2 regions of the Bacillus cereus group sp. RP43 genome follow, and region 1 is predicted to be linked to the other one. Evidence: riboswitches for the same ligand, from Rfam matches in the RefSeq annotation. Region 1 holds a riboswitch; the other holds the start of a gene.

Region 1 (11,140 bases):
AAAACAGGACTTCCTGATGCAATGATCCAATCAGCTTTAAAATGGATCGGCAACGAACAAGACACGAAAAAACAAGTCTATTCTAAAATACTTATATTATTTATCATTTTAACAATGGCTTGTTTCTCACAAAATATTATCCCTGTTCATATCGCCTTCATTCCGATCTTAATTCCAGCACTTTTAAAAGTATTAAATGAGCTGAGGGTGGATCGTAGGCTTGTAACATGTCTTATTACATTTGGGTTAATTACCCCTTACATGTGGGTCCCAGCAGGATTCGGAAAAATTTATCATGACGTATTGCAAACAAATGCTGCGCAAAGCGGTCTTACATTTGATGTCGCACTTATTCCAAAAGCGATGACTATTCCAGCAATCGGTATGATTATCGGATTATGTGTAGCGGTTTTCATTACATATCGAAAACCACGTACATATGAAACAGAACAAATTCATGCTGCACAGAATGAAATCGTTCCCTATACAAAAAGAAGCATTACTTTTGGTTTATTATCAATAATCGCTACATTAACTGTGCAATTAGCAACAGAATCAATGATTTTTGGTGCTTTAGCAGGTATTATTGTCTTATCAATTAGCGGTAGTCTCCCTCTTAAAGAAGCCGATGCTATTTTAACAAGCGGAATGCGTATGATGTCCTTTATCGGATTTGTTATGATTTCTGCCGCTGGATTTGGCGCTGTTCTTCGAAAAACTGGACATGTTGAATCTCTTGTGCAAACGAGTGCACATATAATTGGAAATAATAAACCGCTTGCTGCATTTCTTATGCTCGTTATTGGACTTCTCGTTACGATGGGAATTGGTTCTTCCTTTTCAACCATCCCAATCTTAACAACAATTTTCGTACCGTTATGCGTCCAGCTCGGATTTAGTCCCATGGCTACAATCGCAATTATCGGTACAGCTGGTGCACTAGGTGATGCAGGTTCTCCAGCATCTGATAGTACACTTGGACCAACGTCCGGTTTAAATGCTGATGGTCAGCACCATCATATATGGGATACGTGCGTTCCAACTTTTCTTCACTATAATATACCGTTACTTATATTCGGCTTTATTGCCGCAATTACACTGTAAAAGGTGCGTTTTAAAAACGCACCTTTTACTTTGTTGTTTCTCTCTCAATGCATCTAAATTCTGTTTCCACTTCTTCTTGTCCCACTTGTTTCTTCTTTATTTTTCCTATTAACTGCTGAAAAGCTATTTCCCCATTTTCTTCGATATAACTTCCAATCGTCGTTAATGATGGACTTATCCATTCACCCTCTACACTCCCGTTAAATCCAATGATTTGTAACTTACCTGGTATATGAATATTAAGAGTTTTCGCCGCCCTGATTAGCTCAATAGCGACCTTATCACTTGAAGCTACAACCCCATCTATGTATGGATGCTTTTGTAACAATTCAAGAAACTGTTGATTCGTATACCCTTGTACAATTTCCTCTCGATAAGAAAGTCCTTCTTTCCAAGCAGTATCTAAAAACCCTGACACATGCTCTTCCATTTCTTCACTCTCTACTCCCTCACCGATATAAGCAAGGAACTGGCAGCCTTTCTCTTTTAATAAAGAAACAGCTTTCTGTCCACTTTCATAATAGCCCATAAGAGATTGCCGTCCCTCAAGCACAACGAAAGGAAGTGAAACTTCTCCTATACTTCGGAAAACCGATTTTGTCATTATAACACCTGCAATGTTATTTTGCTCCAACATATCTATGTATCTATTCTTATTTTCTATATTACAAACTATTACTTGATATCCTTCTTTATATGCTATTTCCTCAACGAAACGGAGCAAAGTGATGTATGATGGATTATGCAAATTATCTACAAGTAATGCAATCATCGTTGAAGGCTGTTTAAATAAAGGCTTTGCTGTAGCATTCGGCCTATAATGTAATTCTTCAATTGCTTTTTTTACTTGTTTCACCGTATCTTCATGGACATATCCTTTTTCGTTAATGACTCTTGAAACGGTTGCGACTGAAACACCGGCCAATTTTGCAACATCACGTATAGTTGCCACATCGTCACCCCTTAATATGGTAATAGATTACAATTTTAAACTAAACCAAAATATAGCATTCGTCAAGGCTATTGTTTTATATTTCTGAAAATTGTTACACAGCTTACACTCTACTCATAAAATATACTCCAGCTGAATTTCATGTGAAATCGCGATATTATCATAACCAATAAACGGAATTTCTTTCTTTATTTTTCGTGCTTCTTTTACCGCATCAATATATAAATTCGTCATTATGAAGTTACGTTTTTGATAAAAACGAAGTGCGTTCATATTATCATTCGTCGTAATAAGCCACACTTTTTTACATTCGTTCTCTTTTGCCACTTGCAATACACAATCCACCAGTTTTGTTCCAATCCCATTTCCTTCCTCAAAACTATTTAACGATACAATTTCACACATGTTTTTTAGCACTTCACATGTTATAATTCCCACTATTCTGTCATTTTCAAGTGCGATAAAACCAGGTAATTCTTCTAATTTATGTACTCTGCCACGCGAGACCATCATTGAGCTTCCCCAGTTTTCATACATAAAATCCTGAATTGCTTCTTTCATTTCTGGTGTGATTTTTTGTATATGAACCATACACGATTTCTCCCCTTTTCACATCATTGTGATACAATGTAAGTGTATCATATGTAGAGGTATTTGGAGGATGAGGTAAAGTATGAAACGTTTTTTTACAGCATTGTTTACTATACTAGGTGCACTAACTGCGATTGGGATTTTCTTTACAAATAAAGTTATGTACTTGAAGAAAAAAACAGAGGAAGAAGTTTTAGAACGCGAAACGAAAAAGCATTTTCATTTGGACGATTTTAAGGCTATTCAAAAAGAAGAGGTTCATATCCCTTCTCAATTCGGATACGAACTTCACGGATATTACATGCCAGCTGGTCATTCCAATAAATTTATGATTTTTTGTCATGGTGTGACTGTAAATAAAATGAATTCCGTTAAATATGCAAACTTATTTTTAAATAGAGGATATAACGTATTTATTTATGATCATCGCCGTCATGGTAAAACAGGTGGTAAAACAACTAGCTATGGCTATTATGAAAAACATGATTTAAAGTCAGTAGTTGACTGGCTAAAAGATCGTTTCGGAACGAATATCACACTCGGAATTCACGGTGAATCTATGGGTGCTGCAACTCTTCTTCAATATGCAGGACTTGTAGAAGATGGTGCTGATTTTTATATTGCCGATTGTCCTTTCTCTGATTTTTATGGACAGTTACAGCATCGTTTGAAAATTGAGTTTCATTTGCCAAAATGGCCTTTATTACCTTTAGCAAATGCATTTTTAAAAGTTCGTGACGGCTATACAATTCGTGAAGTTTCACCAATTGATTGTATAAAAAATATTAACAATCCAGTTCTCTTTATTCATAGTAAAGATGATGACTATATTTTATCTGATATGACGAAATCACTTTATGAAGCGAAAGAAAATAATAAACAGCTTTATATTGCAGAACATGGTGCACACGCTTGCTCTTATAATGAAAATAAAGAAGAGTACGAAGATGCCATCGATCAATTTTTAAACACATATGTAAAAGAAACAAAAAACAGGCTTGCATAAGCCTGTTTTTTTACTGCGCTAAAACGTCTGTAACTTGTTCCATATTTTCAGAAATCCACTTTACTGCCTCGTCTAGCGTTGGGAATTCCGTCGTTTGAAAAGTCACCTCATCTTGAAGTAACCAAACATCTTTCGGTTCTTGTCCTACACCTGCGATTGACCAATGAAGTAAACTATATGGATGATTATCATTCAAAAATGATGCCCATGTGCGCTCATTTGCAATATTTTGTAGTGTTCGTAATTTTTTATCCATCTTTCGTCACCTTACTCTAGTCAGTTATAAAAACTATTATAACACTCTCTTCTCTCTCAAACAAAGTGCTCTTTTTATATTGTCAAGTACTCTCCCTAATTATATGATGAGATTAAGCGTTTGGAAAGGAGGGATAACGTTGGCAAAAGTACAAATTAAAGTAAATGATAATGGCTCTTTTCGCGTTACAGGGGACGTGGAATTAGTTGACTCACAAGGGAATGTATTCCCAGCAAAACCGGCATTTTCTTTATGTCGTTGTGGTTTATCAAAAAACATGCCTTATTGCGATGCTTCGCATAAAGGAAAATTCGAGTCTGTTGTTAGAGCACCAGAAGCAGAATAAATATTTAAAGAACATGCACATTTATTTGTGCATGTTTTTTCTTTTGATCAAAGCCTATACAGCCCTTCCCCTTTCAACATTTCTATTACTTTCGTCCCCATTCAAATCGGCATGTATTTTCACACAATTCTTCACATTCGAACATTTTTTACTATGCTTTTTTCTTTTTTGTGCTATAATGTGAGCAAACAACATCCTTCGGGGTCGGGTGAAATTCCCAACCGGCGGTGATGAAGCCAAAGCTTCTAAGTCCGTGACCCGTTTTCAATGCGAAAACGGTGGATCTAGTGAAACTCTAGGGCCGACAGTATAGTCTGGATGGGAGAAGGATATGTTTTCTAGTAATTATATATAGCGAATACACTTTTATTTCAGTATGCATATTTTTAAAGATTCCTTTTGACTCTTTATATATGTTTTATTTTGTATACTTATGTTTCTATACTGAAATAAAAAGATACGACTAGCGTTTGAAAAACTCGATATTTTGCTAGGTTTTTTCCTTATGCCAAAATATCAGTCATCGTTAGGTTTCTTTCCTATACTTTCGTATTCGAACTATATTTCTAGAAATCACGTCTCCCAAACCCCAAGGATTCTATATCCTTGGGGTTTTTTGATTTTTTCAGGAGAGGTGAAGAGAATGACAGATCAAGAATATATGAGGATTGCCTTGCAGTTAGCACAAGGTACAACTGGACAAACAAGTCCAAATCCTATGGTTGGTGCTGTTGTTGTAAAGGATGGCAACATTGTCGGAATGGGTGCCCACATGCGTGCTGGTGAAGAACATGCTGAAGTTCATGCTCTTCACATGGCTGGACAAAGAGCAAAAGGCGCTACCGTTTATGTAACACTTGAACCGTGTAGCCATTTTGGAAAAACACCGCCTTGCTGTGAATTACTCATTGAAAAGGGAGTTCAGCGTGTTGTAATTGCCACCCTTGATTGCAATCCACTCGTTTCTGGTAATGGAAAAAGGAGATTAGAAGAAGCTGGAATCGAGGTAACTACTGGTGTTCTTGAAGCGGAAGCAACTTTATTAAATCGATACTTTTTTCACTATATGAAAACGAAACGTCCATTTGTAACAATAAAAACAGCAATGAGCTTAGATGGAAAAACAGCGACTGTAACAGGGGAAAGTAAGTGGATTACAAGTGAAGAAGCGCGAGCTGATGTTCACCAATATCGTCATATGCATGACGCTATCCTTGTCGGTGTGAATACAGTTATAACTGATAATCCACACTTAACAACACGAATTCCAAACGGAGGTAAACATCCTATACGCGTTATTTTAGATACCCACTTACAAACGCCGCCATCTTCTCATGTCATAACAGATGCCTTAGCTCCGACATGGATTATTGTCGGTAAGTATGTAAATAAAGAGAAAATAGCGTCTTATGAATCTAACAATATAGCTGTATTCCAAATGAAAACGAAGCAAATTGAAATACAAGATGTCCTATCCCTACTCGGGGAGAAACAAATTCTTTCTCTGTTCGTTGAAGGTGGTCAAACAGTACATGCAAACTTCTTAAAAACAAATAGTTTTAATGAAATTGTAACCTATATAAGCCCAAAATTAATTGGCGGAAAAGATGCACCCACTTTATTTGGCGGAGCTGGTTTTTCGAAGTTACAAGATGCACTTTCCTTAACAATTCAAGAGATGAAACAAATTGGTAATGATATAAAAATTGTTGCAACCTTAAAAAGCGAGGTGACGGAATGTTTACAGGAATTGTAGAAGAGTTAGGAACGATATCAAGCATGACTCAAAGTGGTGAAGCAATGAAGCTAACTATTAACGCAAATCAAATTTTATCAGATGTAAAATTAGGTGATAGTATCGCGGTTAACGGCATTTGCTTAACAGTAACTACTTTTACAACTACTTCATTCACTGTTGATGCAATGCCTGAAACAATGAAAGCAACATCACTTCGTATGCTAAAGCCAAGTGCCAAAGTGAATTTAGAACGAGCAATGGCTGCGAACGGACGATTCGGTGGACATTTCGTCACCGGACATATCGATGGCATCGGTACGATTTTAACTAAAAAACAACATTACAATGCCATCTATTACAAAATAGCAATTTCTGATGAATTACTACGCTATTGTTTGCATAAAGGATCCGTTTCTATTGATGGCACTAGTTTAACAATATTCGATATAGACGAATCTTCAATTACAATTTCACTCATCCCCCACACAGTAAGCGAGTCTATAATCGGAGAAAAAAAAGCCGGGGACATCGTAAACATTGAGTGTGACATGATTGGAAAATATATTGAACGCTTTATTTCAAAGCCAGCAAAAAGAACAGATTCAATGACCGAAAGCTTTTTACAAGAAAACGGATTTCTATAAGGGGGAAGCACAATGTTTCATCGTATTGAAGAAGCTCTAGAAGATTTAAAACAAGGAAAAGTCGTTATCGTATGTGATGATGAAAACCGAGAAAATGAAGGCGATTTTATTGCTTTAGCAGAGTACATTACACCAGAAACGATTAATTTTATGATTACACACGGTCGTGGTCTCGTTTGCGTACCAATTACGGAAGGGTACGCAGAACGTCTACAGTTAGAACCAATGGTTTCTCATAATACGGATTCGCATCATACTGCTTTTACAGTAAGCATCGATCACGTTTCTACAACAACAGGCATTAGTGCTCATGAGCGCGCTACAACAATACAGGAATTATTGAATCCCGCATCTAAAGGAACTGATTTTAACCGCCCTGGACATATCTTTCCATTAATTGCGAAAGAAGGTGGCGTCCTTCGCCGCGCAGGCCATACAGAAGCTGCTGTTGATTTAGCAAAACTTTGCGGAACTGAGCCAGCTGGCGTCATTTGCGAGATTATCAATGAGGACGGTACGATGGCACGTGTACCTGATTTAATGCAGTGTGCAAAACAATTTGATATAAAAATGATTACAATTGAAGATTTAATTGCTTATCGCCGCCATCACGAAACACTTGTGACGAGGGAAGTGGAAATTACATTACCTACAGATTTCGGTACTTTTCATGCAATTGGCTATTCTAACTCATTAGATATGAAAGAACATATCGCGCTCGTAAAAGGTGATATTTCAACAGGCGAACCTGTACTTGTACGCGTTCATTCAGAATGCTTAACAGGAGATGTATTTGGTTCGTGCCGCTGTGATTGTGGACCACAGCTACATGCTGCACTTGCTCAAATTGAGCGTGAAGGAAAAGGCGTTCTTCTCTATATGAGACAAGAAGGCAGAGGCATTGGTCTTCTGAATAAGCTTCGCGCTTATAAGTTACAAGAAGAAGGGTTAGATACTGTAGAAGCAAATGAAAAGCTTGGGTTCCCAGCTGATCTTCGTGATTACGGTATTGGTGCTCAAATTTTAAAAGATTTAGGCTTACAAAGTTTACGATTATTAACGAATAACCCGCGAAAAATTGCTGGCTTACAAGGTTACGATTTAGAAGTAACCGAGCGTGTACCGTTGCAAATGCCAACAAAAGAAGAAAACAAAACGTATTTACAAACGAAAGTAAGCAAATTAGGGCATTTACTAAACTTATAATTAAGGGAGAGATACATTATGGTATTCGAAGGTCATTTAGTTGGTACAGGATTAAAAGTTGGGGTTGTTGTTGGACGTTTTAATGAGTTTATTACAAGTAAGTTACTTGGCGGAGCTTTAGATGGATTAAAGCGTCACGGTGTAGAAGAGAATGATATTGATGTTGCATGGGTTCCTGGTGCATTTGAAATTCCTTTAATTGCTAAAAAGATGGCAAATAGCGGAAAATATGATGCTGTTATTACATTAGGTACAGTAATTCGCGGCGCTACAACGCATTACGATTACGTTTGTAATGAAGTAGCAAAAGGTGTTGCGTCTTTATCACTACAAACGGACATTCCAGTTATTTTCGGTGTATTAACGACAGAAACAATTGAACAAGCGATTGAACGTGCAGGTACAAAAGCTGGCAATAAAGGCTATGAATCAGCAGTTGCTGCGATCGAAATGGCTCATTTATCAAAACAATGGGCTTAAAAAAAGAGGCTGCGGCCTCTTTTTTTATTTTCTCACCTTTTTTCTTACATCTTCTATTAATTCATCCATCGTTTTTCCTTCTGTTTTTATACGAAGAGTTTGTGCTGTTCTCCACACATTTTCTCTCTTTTTCGCTTCTTCTATAATAGAAATTTCCTTCCTCACTTCTTTTAAATCTTTTCCTTCTGTTTCAAGCCCAAAATGTTCAGCTTTTGTTCGAAAATGCTGTTCAATTCTTTGTTGCATTTCTTTTTGTTCAGGATTTTCAGCCGCTTTAACTGGATCAGCACTTATCGCTTTTATTAAAATCAGACAAGTCATAATGGCTAATATGTATTTGTACATGTAAAATCCTCCAACCCGATATAAATTACATTTTTACTATGTACAATTAGAGCTTGGAAAATTCGTCCACAAAAATTATTTTCTCGGCCAAAAGCGACTACTATCAAGCGTTAATGGACTTTTATTACATTTTATTTACAAAAAAAGCAAACCCTTTAAAGAGTTTGCTTTTCATCTATCTTATAGTGCACATTCTTCAATCTCAAATCCTAAATCTTCAATCATACCCCAGTCCGCAGTCGGCTCTTGTCCCGCTGTTGTTAAATAGTCCCCGACAAAGATAGAGTTTGCTGCAAATAAACCAAGTGGCTGTACAGAACGTAAATTAAGTTCTCGACCGCCTGAAATACGAATTTCTTTTGTTGGATTTACAAAACGCATCATCGCCAGCACTTTTAAACATTCTACAGGTGTTAATTCTTTTTGTCCTTCAAGCGGAGTACCCTTTACAGCAACAAGGAAATTACATGGAATAGAATCCGCATCTAAACGTTGTAATTCAAATGCAATTTCAGCGCGCTGCTCAATCGTTTCTCCCATTCCGAAAATTGCCCCAGAGCATGGAGAAATACCGGCTTGCTTCGCTTTCTGAACTGTATCAACACGATCGTCATACGTATGCGTTGAACAAATGCTATCATAATTGTTGGCATGCGTATTTAAATTGTGGTTATAACGATGCACACCAGCTTCTGCTAACTGACCAGCTTGATCTTCATTTAAAAATCCTAAACAACAACAAATTTTTAAATCTGTCGTTTCACGAATTTCCTTAACTGCTCCAATAACGTGATTTACTTCTTTATCCGTTGGACGACGACCAGATGCAACAATACAATATGTACCTGCTTTACGACGAATTGCTTCGTGCGCTCCTTCAACAATTTTCTCTTGTGTCAACCATGCATACTTATCAATCGGTGCTTCTGAAATAATAGACTGTGAACAATACCCGCAATCTTCAGGACATAATCCAGATTTCGTATTTATAATCATGTTCAACTTTACTTTCTTACCAAAATGATGATAGCGAATGATATAAGCTGCATTCATAATTTCTAAAACCTCTGTATCATCAGCTTCTAATATTGCAATTGCATCTTCTTTCGTAATCATTTTCTCTTCTACTACGTCGTATGCAAGTTTTTTCCAATCCCTTTTTGTTTGTACTTGTTTCATTTCATCTCTTCCCCTCTTTTGTTATATACGTAAATAAAGCATGATATGTTGCTACTATCCCTTCTTTTTCCGTGAAGTCTCTTTCGTATATACGAAGCATCGTACGAAAGAGTGAAGGGCTTTGACAGTAAGACTCTTCATTACTATTGGTCGCTCCTACTTTTCGAATAGAATGTAGGAATTCCCTAACTTCTGCAAATCTTTCTATGTAACATGTTTCAGAAACATATACATCTCCTAATGGATTTTTGCATATATTTACTAACTGTTCTTTCGAAACGAAGCGTTGTCCAATTGAAGTACAATTGTGTATCCCCTTTTCTTTCTTAGCACGTTGGAAAGACGTATGTAATTCTTGAAAAGTTGCATTACCAAACGTTGAAAATAATAATATTCCCTCTTCAGACAAATGGTTAAATAAATTTTTCACTGTCGCTTTTAAATCATTTAGCCATTGAAATGTAGCATTTGAAATAATGACATCATATGAATCTTCTAATTTTATTTTCTCAATATCTTCACATCTAAATGTAACATTCTCGACTTGCTTCCTAGCCTTCGCCACAGCAATCATCTCATCAGCAAAATCAACGGCTGTAATATGTGCTTTCGGAAATGAATTTGATAATTGCTCTGTTACATATCCAGTTCCGCATCCAAGTTCTAAAATACGTATCGATGATGATTCACTATACCGTTCCTTCAATGTAGGAAGTAACGAATGTGCCATCTTTTTTTGTACGTTTGCATATTGATCGTAAGATACCGCCGCCCCGTTAAACCGTTTTTGCAGTAACGTTTTGTTGATCATGTCGTATCCCCTCTACAAATTGAATAATTTCATTTGCGCAATATTCAAAATTTGTTACGCATAATGCATGCCCTGCCTCGCTTACTACTTTTAGCTTAGCATTCATATTCTCTGTCATACTATGAGCTGCGGATAATGGACATATCACATCCTGTTCTCCATGAAGAAGTAACAACGGGACTTTGACATCTGTTAATTCGTTTCTCATATCTGTTTCTATTAAATAATCTAAGCCTAATTGTAAAGACTGAATCGAGTCCCCTTTAAAATTCAGCGCAATCTCTTCAAAACTCGTATTCTCCTTCAGCTCATTTTTTGTAAACATATTTTCATAGAAACGCTTCAAAGTATCTTCTTTCTTTCTCGTTAAATTCTTTTTCATACGTTCTACATGCAGGGAATTCCATCCACTTGTATAGTCACTTGTATTGGTAAATTTAGCGGTACCACCAATTAGCACCATACCTTTCGCCTTAATCTTT
Region 2 (11,140 bases), 2.4 Mb from region 1:
TATCCAATATAGTTACGCTCTATAGGAAACATCGCCATCACTACCAACTCCCGCTCTAGAAAATTACCTTACTTCCTTATATATGTATTCGGCAGCAATGTCCTTATAGCATATTTCTTACGCGAAGATAAAATCGAAAATATTTGATGTGAATACCATAAATAATACAATACTTACAGCCACTCCATAAAAACCGTAAAACCAAACACAATCTTCTTTCGTATCTAAGCCGAAAAATTTATTTACCGATTGTAATAATGTGCCACGCTTACTTTGTTTGTTTCGTAATACTTCCACTCGTTCTACAACATCTGCTGGCATCATAAATCTTTGGTCTACTGTCATTTTCATCATTTATCTCTCCTTAAAATCATTTCCGTTTTGCTTATCTAAGGAAAGTATAGCACGTTTGTTCGTATAGAACAAGCGTTCTTTTTGTTTTTATTCTATTTTTCACCAAGCCACATAATAATTCCAAATAATACAGCGATAATCAGCCCTTACAACAACCACTCCAAAAACCAGATACAATAAACCCTCTCCTAACATCCTAATAACACTTGTTTTCTGAACACTTTTAGTTCTTACTAGCTCACTCTCTAACTGTTTTACCCTTTCATCTAATTGATTTACTCGATTCATCATTTCCAACACTTCTAACTAGTAACTTCAACAAAAAAACGCGATTCCCTCAAAAGGAAATCACGTTTTCTCAAAACATTATATATTATACCCAACCTCTGAAGCGACTAGCCTCAGCCATTTTACGAACACCAACCATGTACGCAGCTAAGCGCATGTTCACTTTACGAACTTGTGATGTTTCATAAATTGAATCGAATGATCTTACCATTACTTTTTCTAAACGTTGTTCTACTTCTTCCTCAGTCCAGTAGTAACCTTGGTTATTTTGTACCCACTCAAAGTAAGATACCGTAACGCCACCAGCACTTGCTAATACGTCTGGAACAAGTAAGATACCACGATCTGTTAAGATTTTTGTTGCTTCTAATGTAGTTGGACCATTTGCAGCTTCAACTACAATTTTTGCTTTAATCTTATCAGCATTTTCTTCTGTAATTTGGTTCTCAATTGCAGCTGGAACTAAAATGTCGCAATCAAGTTCTAACAGTTCTTTGTTTGAAATTGTATTATTAAATAGTTTTGTTACAGTACCGAAGCTATCGCGACGATCTAGTAAGTAGTCAATATCTAATCCATTCGGATCATGTAGTGCACCGTAAGCATCTGAAATTGCAATTACTTTCGCACCTGCATCATGCATAAATTTAGCTAAGAAGCTACCCGCATTACCAAATCCTTGAACAACAACGCGTGCACCTTTAATATCAATGTCACGTTTTTTCGCAGCTTCACGAATACAAATTGTTACACCTTTTGCAGTCGCTGTTTCACGTCCGTGTGATCCACCTAATACAAGTGGTTTACCTGTAATAAATCCTGGTGAATTAAATTCATCGATACGGCTATACTCATCCATCATCCATGCCATAATTTGTGAGTTTGTAAATACATCTGGAGCCGGAATATCTTTTGTCGGACCAACAATTTGGCTAATTGCTCGTACATAACCGCGGCTCAATCTTTCTAATTCACGGAAAGACATCTCACGTGGGTCACAAATGATTCCACCTTTACCTCCACCATATGGTAAATCAACAATACCACATTTTAAACTCATCCAAATAGAAAGTGCTTTCACTTCATTTTCTGTTACGTTTGGATGGAAGCGAATTCCACCTTTCGTTGGACCAACAGCATCATTATGTTGTGCACGATATCCTGTAAATATTTTAACAGTCCCGTCGTCCATACGAACTGGAATTTTCACTGTCATCATACGAATTGGTTCTTTCAATAATTCATATACTTCGTTTGGATAACCCAATTTTTCTAATGCTTCATTAATTACAATTTGTGTTGAATTTAACAATTCAAAATGTTGTTCCCCTTGTTGTTGTGTTTTCGTTTGAGTTCCCTTTTCGGCTACCATAGTAAGTAAACCCCCTGTAATTTCACTTGTTTAGTAAACCTTCATTGCCTAGTATACACCGTTAAATTTGGAATGCAATAGAAAACGCTAACAAATATATACAAACTATTTTGTATTGCAAGCGTTTTCACTATTATTATAGTCCTTTTATTGCTTTTAGAAAAGTAAAATACTTAAATATTTAAATATTTTTTATTTTCATCAAAATACATTCGATAAAACAATTATTTCATCAAAAAATACTGATTACATTTTAACATACAGATCGGCTAGTCTTGTTACCTACACTTCACTTTATAGATTTTAGATTTTCCAATCTTCAGCTGAATAAAAATAAAACCTCAAGCTACGTTACATTAGCTGAGGTTTTGTTTTTTCACAAAGTAATTGTATATTTGTTCAATCGCTTGAGAATCCATTAATTCTTTACCATATTCCATTACGCGGTAAATTGTTGCTGTTGACGGATTACCGTATTCCGCTAAAATAGCTATAAAATCCGCCTTCAATAATTGAAATTGCTCTTCTTCTTCTATCCAAAGATAAAAACGATCATCCCACGTATACAACTTCCCATCAGTTACACCAAGGTTATATAAGCGATTTGACAAATTGATTACATCATCTAATGTAGCAAACTCGTAAAGTATATGTTCACTTTCATCAAGAGTCACTTGCATTTCAATAAACTCGTCACGGAACTCATCTTCTGTGTCCACTTCGTGGTTTTCTTTTGTTACAATTACAACCATACCTTGAGCTTGTAGAGAAAATACTTCCACAGCAATCGGTCCATCCGCTTCAAACCCTAATTCTTTATTTGCTTCTTGCATCATATCACGGAATAGTTGCTGTACTTTCGGTGCATTTCTCCACAAATCTTCTTTTGTTAATCCTCGTTCAGATAAATCATCAAATGTTAGGAAAATTTTAATCTTATTATAATTTAAACGTTCCAGTCTCATCTCATACCCTCCCTACGTAACCATTGCATCTAATTTTTATTATATGAAATATAAAATAGATGGTTCTTTTCGAACGACTATTCCGACATCTTTAACCATCCATCCCATTCTTCTTTCGTGTTACCAATTAGGATATTTTGAAGTTTTAATTGATCTCCAATGCCTTTTCTTCCTATAAAACCACCAGAGAGGTTTTTATTTTTTTCTTGCAACAAGTCAATAAATCCTACTGCCTCTTCAAGTTCTCGTTCATCATCAAAAGATATAAATAAATATTTAGGTTGTAATTGTTCAATAGCTAGTAAAATACCTTCTTCATCTAAACTTGTCCCCATATACATTGCTTGATATCCTTTCAGTCGTAAATACGTCGCGAAAATAAATCCTTTTAATATATTATTTTCTAAAACGAAAACTTTGTTAACGGAAGAATATACTGACGCATTATGATAGATCATTCCTAAACGTGTTTGTAAGAATGATACAACATATTTGAATTGTGACATTGTAATCTCATTATTACTTTTTAAAGTTAACAACTTGTTTGCCACTTGAAGAATGATGCTTGCAACAACCTTTTCCGTTGAATATATACTAAAAACCTCGTTTAATAATGCAGAAATTGTAATTTCATCAAATTCTAACAAAGCTTGTAGTATATCGTCCACTAAAACAACTTCTGTATCAGTAATTTTTTCTTTTTGAACGTTGTTCTGCAACCGATTCCCTTCTAATAACTGAACTGCTTGTCCAATCATCATCCCCTCAGAAACTTTGTTCATTAACCATTTCAAAATATGAATATGCTCTTCTGTATATAAACGATGCCCCGCACGATTTCTCTTTGGGGCAATAATATGATAGCGTCTTTCCCATGCGCGAAGTGTACTCGGTTGAATTCCGAGTATATTTGAAACAGCTTTTATATTATATTTCCCATTTGAATTCGGCATTATTTCCCTCCGCATAACGTAATGATATGTGTTTGGGAAGGTGCCCGAAAACGAAGAGGGAACAATGTTGTTCCATACCCATTACTAACAAAGAGAGTCGTATTAGAATGCTGATACACGCCACCCTTTAAATACTTTTCAGATGAAAACAACCGAATCTGGCCTCCATGTGTATGTCCACTTAATACGAGCGAAATTTGTTCTTTATCAGACATTTTCTTTATTATATCTGGGTTGTGACTAATTAAAATGCGAAAACCTTCTTCTTTACAATCAGCCAATGCTAAATCTAAACGATCTCGTTCTAATCCAACATCATCGATACCGAGTAAGCAAATTTTCTCTCCTAATTCAGATTCAAATACAACTCTTGTATTATCTAATACCTTCACATTATTTTCTATTAATAAAGCATCTAATTCGTGATATTCAATTTCATAATCATTATTTCCCCATACAAAATATACAGGGGCTATTTCTCTTAATTTTTGAATATTTAAAGAGATTTGGGATAAAGGTACTCCTTTTTCAGCTAAATCTCCGCCAATAATTACGATATCTGCGTTTCCTTTCACTCGTTCAATTAACGAGTTAGAAATGATCCTTCTATGAATATCCGAAATAAAAAAGACATTAACTTTTTGAAAACTTTCCGGAAATTCTTCAAATACTAAAGTATGTTCCAACACTGTATTACGCATCGCTTCTTTATACATTCCAAGAAGACATACAAAACCAATGCATATGAGAGTACATAATAATATAATCCATGACATATATTTTTTACTCTCCCTCCTCGTAAAGTATAGTCCTTAATTTTATGTGCAGCTATATATCACTCATTTAGCTAGCTCTCATACTTCGTGGACTTATCTTTTATAGGAATTTTCAATTCTTGTCCTACCTTCACTTCGTCTTCTTGTAAATCATTATACTTTTTTATTATTTCTATCCCATCTTCATCTGAGAAATATTGCTTCGCTATACTTTCTAAAGTTTCTCCATCTTTCACAACATGAGTTGCTACTTTCTCAGACTGCTTCTTTGATTCAGTCTTAGCGGAATCAAAGAAAATTACTTCAAACGCACTTTTCTCAGCATTATTACTATCACTTTTTACCTGTATATACTTATCCGTATACCATAGGATACTAATAGGTAACAATATGAATAAAAATGTTAACACCCGGACAAAAATGTGATTCATTTTAAACTTTGGTTTTTTCTCTTTATTTCTATGAATTTCACTACGCGGCGGTAAACCTTCATCTTCTTCCACTCGCTCAACTTCTAACTCCTCTTCAAAATCAGGAATTCGTTTTCTCATGTTGTTCACCACCACCTTCGATTTATTTTCTTAATTGGAGCCCCATTATAAAATCAACAAGAAAGTGTGCAAAGATTGTTATAAACAAATTTCCTGTCCACTCGAATACATAACCAAAAACAAAACTAATAAAGCAGACGAAACAAAACAAAAAAGGCTTCGTTATATACCGAATATGTAACACAGCAAAAATTAAACTCGCTATTACAATTCCGAAATGAGTCTGCACTACACCTCTAAATAAAAACTCTTCCGCAAATCCAATAATAAACGTGATAACGAGTAAATGCATGACAGAAATCCCTTGAAACATTCTATCGTTAATACCACCATCATCAAACCAAGATTCTGGAAACACTCGCATTGCAACATAATCTAATAACACAATACAAATCGCTAATAAGCCACCTATTACAAGTATAGAAACCGGTTCCCAGTTCCACAAACTATAAACTTCTCTTTTATCTTGAAATAATATATATGCTAGTAAACAACCGATACCAATAATGATTAGTTGTGTTATGTAGAGATTCAGTCTTATTTCCCTCGGACTCATATCTTCAACATTATGCCTTTGAATGTTCATCATTCCTCCATCTTCCCTAGGCCGAAAAGCTTTTGTAACTCTGTTTCCCAATTATAGTCGAAAACTGACTGTTGCGCTCGTCTTTTTTTATACTCTGTTTTTGTAATACCACAGTAATCACAACAGTTTTCTATCTCTTTTTCCTTTCTATAACCGAACTGTTGTAACAAATATTCACGTCTACATCCTTGAACTTGTATCCATGACTTCATATTTTCTAGCTCACTATATTTATTACGCAGTCTCACTTCCACTTCCGCTATTAATCTGTACATTATTTCATCTGACAAGCTCTCTAGCATAAGATTTCGCTGTTGTATGATTCCAAGATGTTCGAGATGATAACGGATAAAACGCCAATATTGTTCATTAAATCTTGCTGCATTATAACAAATTTCTTCTACATCTTCTAATGGTAATACTTTCGTTTGAAACATTCTTTCTTGTAGTAACGAAAATAAAAATTGTATTTGCGATTTACTTGGTAATTCATCTTCAATGATTGAAATTGGCAAATCGTGATCCAATGGACTACATAATAAAATAGCTATACTCAATTCTCCATCTCTTCCCGCTCTTCCAATTTCTTGTAAATAGGAAGCTACATTTGTCGGATATTGAAAATGAATAATATATCTTGTATTTGCCTTATTTACCCCCATCCCAAAAGCACTTGTACATATTACAATTTGCAACTGGTCATTCATAAACTGTTGTTGGATTAACATACGCTCTTCATGTTCCATACCACCATGGTAAAAAGCTACACCTGTAATTCCTTTTCCTCTTAAATACTCGGTTAAACGCTCTGTCCAGGCCCTACTTGAACAATAAACAATACCAGGCCCTTGCAAATACATTACATGCTCAAAAAGCGCCTCTTTTTTTTCTTCTATCGTTTCCACAAATTGCACTTCCATCGCAATATTTGGACGATCAATTGAGTACACATGCTCAGCGATATTTTTTAGATTTAAACTTTCCGCTATATCTCGCAGTACATCCTTTGTCGCAGTTGCCGTTAATGCTAGTACTGTCGGAGATCCGATACTCTCAATTACTTTATCTAACTTTTTATAATCTGGCCGAAAATCATAGCCCCATTGTGAAATACAATGTGCTTCATCTACGACAAATAATGAAATATGTATTTTTTTCAATTCTCTTATTAGAAGTTCCGACTGCAACATCTCTGGTGATACGAAAACAAATTTATAAAAAGATAGCTTTTTCATTGCTTCTCTTTTTTCACTTAACGTCCGAAAACTATTAAATGCAATAACTCGATTTTTCACAACATACTTTAATTGCGTAACTTGGTCTTCCATTAAAGATAATAATGGTGATACAACAAGCACCGTCCCCTCTTGCAGAAGCCCTGGAAGTTGATAACACATTGACTTTCCCCTTCCAGTCGGAAGCATTGCTACAACATCTTTTCCTTCCAATAAGTCCGTAATAACTCCTTTTTGCCCCGGACGAAATTCAGAATATCCAAACCACTTATATAAATATTCCTCAAGCTTCATTTATACCCTCCATCCGTGCCAATACAAGACGGACTTCAAAATAAGAGATTTCCTCTCCAACCGCTTGCTTCAACACACGCAATTTACGTGTTTGTAATGCTTCAATTACTTTTGTTACTTTTTCTATTTTTTCTTTTTCCATAAACATCTCTATAGAAAATTCTTTTTCTCGTAAAGCAATTTCTACAAAATGGTCTTCTATCGTGGCAACCTTCAAATTCCGAATTGTTGCTATTTCTTCTAAAGAACGTCCTTGTCTCCAAAGATTATATGTTTTTTTCGTTGATAAGCTAAATAAATCAGCTTTCTCATTTGGATAAGATATAATTTCAGCTAATAATGGAAACTCATTTTCTTTATTGTGAACCTCTTGAATAATGAAGTGAATTGTACCCCAAAATAAAAAATACACCCGAAATATATCTTGTTTCGTAATTTCCGCTAATTGTTGTAAAGTACACCCGATACGTTCGTACCCAGTTAACCGATATGTTACGATTGTCGCCTCTACTGGATTATTTTTGTGTAAAAGAGTATGCATTTCCATCCATAACCTTTTAGCCAATTCACTTCTCATATATGGTATTCCAGTGAGAAAACGTTTCACCCACATCATTATTTCTGTATCCTGTTGAATTGGAATAAATTTCGTATTCGCCTGTTGTAAATTCGAAATGGTTTGAACGATCAATGATAATCTCTTCCAAAACGTTTCACCTATTTCACCATAGTGTAAACCATGTAAATACGTCGGAAAGGCAAAGTCACCTTCCCATTTATTTAATTGCATGTTACCAGCAGTCGTTAACACATATGTATTATCATGTATACCTTGAACTAAATCCGTTTTTAATAACTTTGCAACTTCTTGATCATAATCAGCTCTATTTAATGATTTATAAATCCCAAACAAAAAAGAAATTTGAAATATATTCCCATCTTGTAATGTTTGCGACGATCTCTTTCCTTTTAATAAATAATAAATCGAAGAAACGGTTCTTTCACCATTCAATTGTTTTAAACAATATAATAAAGTATATTGTAGCTGCATTACCGCTTCCACCTCTCAGTCTAACTTCATTCCTTTTTCAATACGATTCATTTAATTTATCATATTCACACTACATGCTTGTATATATTCTATTGTATCAAACGAAATAACATTTAAGTATTTTGAAAATCTTATGAAATAATTCAAAAATAAGTTGACACTCTAATTGATAAGCATTATCATTATAATTTTATGTTGAAAAGTTTTAAAAACCGTTTTACAATAAGATTATAATTTTTTGGCGAACTTTTCACATACATATTATCAGGAGGGAAAAAATATGGCAAAATATACAATCGTTGACAAAGATACTTGTATTGCATGCGGTGCTTGTGGTGCTGCTGCACCAGACATTTATGACTATGATGATGAGGGTATTGCATTTGTAACATTAGACGATAACCAAGGTATCGTTGAAATTCCAGATGTATTAATTGAAGATATGATGGATGCATTCGAAGGTTGTCCAACTGACTCAATTAAAGTTGCTGACGAATCATTTGATGGCGACTCTTTAAAATTCGAATAGTCTTTTATTAACTTCAAAAAATCTCTCTCATAAGTATGAGGGGGATTTTTTGCTCTCTTTTTCATTCTCACTAAAAAAACCATTAGCAGTTAAGCTGCCAATGGTTTAATATTTTTAAGCATTTTTCATTTTTGCAAATACCCATACTTTCAAGCGTGAAAATAATGCTACAAATACAATTGTTACAACAATTCCTTTAATTACATTAAACGGTAATATCGCCGTTACAATAGTTTGTCGCATAATATCACTAGACATAGCTGGTGAATTTAAAAACCAAGTGTACGCTGGTAAAATGATAAAGTAGTTTAACACACTCATAATAACTGTCATAGTAATTGTTCCTAGCATTAATCCTGTCGTTAAACTTTTTACTGTGCGATACTTTCGGAATAAGAATGCTGCTGGACCAATAAATAAACATCCCGCTATAAAGTTTGCTACTTCTCCTACTGGTACTCCCGTTAAGCTCCCTTGAATTCCGTAATGCAAAATATTTTTTATCGCTTCTACAATTACACCTGCAATTGGACTGAAAATTATCGCTGCAATTAAAGCTGGCACATCACTAAAATCAATTTTTAAAAATGGCGGAAGCCCTGGGAATGGAAAATCTAACATCATTAGTAAATACGCAATACTGCTTAGCATCGCTACACTCACCATCTGCACTACACTGTTTTTTTGTTTCATCTTTCTCTCTCCTTTTCCATCGATCTTCTCATGGAAAGTGGAAAGGTTCTGCTATGCCTATTTTTTCGTAGAACGAAAAAACCCTTTGTGATTTACACAAAGGGAGAATTTTAAGGCACATCAAACAGACGTTCAAATACTTATCTTTTTTGAACGCTTGAACCTCCATCTTCTCCCATCCAGACTGTACTGTCGGCTTTGGAATCACACCAAATCCTGCCTTAACGGCTCGCGGGCTTAGAACGAAATTATTAACTGTTCATCACCGCCGGTCGGGATTTTCACCCTGCCCCGAAGATAGACCGATATTCTATTTTCCACTTCATTATACAACAACATGATCGTATTGTGAACAAAAAAAGTGTAACTTATTAAAAATAAGTTGTTTATTTTATATTATTAAAGAAGCAATCACTATATTTTACAATACAACCCATATTTTTTATAATTCGGTATTTCTCTTATGAATCCCCCTAGTCATATATCGTTAAAAGTGATAAGATGTTGAATTGTTAAGATAAGAACATTTTCTGAGTTATGGAGGAAATGTCATGAAGAAAGATAAAAGACACTCTATTCGAGAAGCAATGAAAAAGAACTTAAGAAAAGAATACTTTTATTTGAAAAAAGAATTACTTTTCTACTGTCCAATTGATCTAGGCACATTCTCAAGAGAGACATACTACGCTACTTTTGACCAAGATGGCATAAGTATTTATCAGTATGATAAAAAAACAGAAAGTAAATTAAAATTGTGTGAGCGTCATCCATGGAAGAGTTGGAATAAGGTAAAAGTTGATCATTATTTAACAACTTCTCAATTTATTTTCCAAGGTGAGCGAAACTGGATTTTATCCCTTTTCCAAAAAGGAAAAGAAGCTCAAAAAATAATTGAAGAACATACATCTTTACAAACAGAAGTTGTTTCCCGTCCTTTTTCCAAGAAACTTCCTGGTTTCCGTTCTAATACACCATTGAATAAATACATCGGTAGCATTTGTTACACTGCACTTATTGCATTTTTATTAAAATGGATGATTCCATTTCAAGCACCACAAATCGCCCTGTATTCTATTTCAATTGGCTTTATGCTTCTTGGTTTACTTTGTCTTACAATTGGTCTAATCGAACCAACTATCGTACTATTTCGGACAAAAGAAAAAACAAGAACAAAAGTCTTTTACTTATATAGCTACTTAGCTATTTCTGGATTTATATGTGTCTTTATTTTTTGGTAAAAGAAGCCGTCCCAAAAGATCTTTTGGGACGGTTTTTTGTTAGGAATGGGTTGCTCTTATTGTCGCATTTTGCTGTTAAGTCCATATTCCTTGTCGAAACGTCGATATAATAAGAGCTGCGTTCGATATATTTCAATTTGCGCCGATATAAATTCATTTACCATCTTGACACCCCCACCCCTAAAGGGGCCAGCTGACTAACGTCAATGGGATTCTTGCTACCAAAGGCGACGTCCATTTCTGGTATCGCTGACG

The links. Region 1 has a riboswitch for FMN ahead of ribD (bifunctional diaminohydroxyphosphoribosylaminopyrimidine deaminase/5-amino-6-(5-phosphoribosylamino)uracil reductase RibD). Riboswitches for the same ligand answer to the same signal wherever they lie in the genome.
Positions count from the first base shown of each region.
Region 2: it holds a riboswitch for FMN, as region 1 does, so the genes downstream of both, QCI75_RS19470 (ECF transporter S component) here and ribD (bifunctional diaminohydroxyphosphoribosylaminopyrimidine deaminase/5-amino-6-(5-phosphoribosylamino)uracil reductase RibD) in region 1, are expected to answer to the same signal.

Region 1 is NZ_JARVHQ010000001.1:1,279,713-1,290,852, reverse strand. Features, by position in the region: gene QCI75_RS06815 (Na+/H+ antiporter family protein) at 1-1,104, shown strand, start outside; gene QCI75_RS06810 (LacI family DNA-binding transcriptional regulator) at 1,130-2,056, opposite strand; gene QCI75_RS06805 (GNAT family N-acetyltransferase) at 2,171-2,647, opposite strand; gene QCI75_RS06800 (alpha/beta hydrolase) at 2,730-3,653, shown strand; gene QCI75_RS06795 (DUF2552 family protein) at 3,664-3,909, opposite strand; gene QCI75_RS06790 (CDGSH iron-sulfur domain-containing protein) at 4,049-4,255, shown strand; FMN riboswitch at 4,446-4,589, shown strand; gene ribD (bifunctional diaminohydroxyphosphoribosylaminopyrimidine deaminase/5-amino-6-(5-phosphoribosylamino)uracil reductase RibD) at 4,899-6,011, shown strand; gene ribE (riboflavin synthase) at 5,993-6,637, shown strand; gene ribBA (bifunctional 3,4-dihydroxy-2-butanone 4-phosphate synthase/GTP cyclohydrolase II) at 6,650-7,843, shown strand; gene ribH (6,7-dimethyl-8-ribityllumazine synthase) at 7,862-8,323, shown strand; gene QCI75_RS06765 (hypothetical protein) at 8,348-8,668, opposite strand; gene bioB (biotin synthase) at 8,849-9,847, opposite strand; gene bioC (malonyl-ACP O-methyltransferase BioC) at 9,849-10,658, opposite strand; gene QCI75_RS06750 (alpha/beta fold hydrolase) at 10,624-11,140, opposite strand, start outside.
Region 2 is NZ_JARVHQ010000001.1:3,728,517-3,739,656, forward strand. Features, by position in the region: gene QCI75_RS19410 (peptidoglycan recognition protein family protein) at 1-38, opposite strand, end outside; gene QCI75_RS19415 (DUF3961 domain-containing protein) at 118-354, opposite strand; partial or broken gene QCI75_RS19420 (hypothetical protein) at 447-645, opposite strand; gene gudB (NAD-specific glutamate dehydrogenase) at 728-2,014, opposite strand; gene QCI75_RS19430 (genetic competence negative regulator) at 2,371-2,979, opposite strand; gene QCI75_RS19435 (MerR family transcriptional regulator) at 3,057-3,932, opposite strand; gene QCI75_RS19440 (metallophosphoesterase) at 3,932-4,708, opposite strand; gene QCI75_RS19445 (LysM peptidoglycan-binding domain-containing protein) at 4,780-5,259, opposite strand; gene QCI75_RS19450 (CPBP family intramembrane glutamic endopeptidase) at 5,282-5,845, opposite strand; gene QCI75_RS19455 (RecQ family ATP-dependent DNA helicase) at 5,845-7,374, opposite strand; gene QCI75_RS19460 (YpbB family protein) at 7,364-8,425, opposite strand; gene QCI75_RS19465 (ferredoxin) at 8,706-8,954, shown strand; gene QCI75_RS19470 (ECF transporter S component) at 9,069-9,647, opposite strand; FMN riboswitch at 9,811-9,950, opposite strand; gene QCI75_RS19475 (hypothetical protein) at 10,199-10,885, shown strand.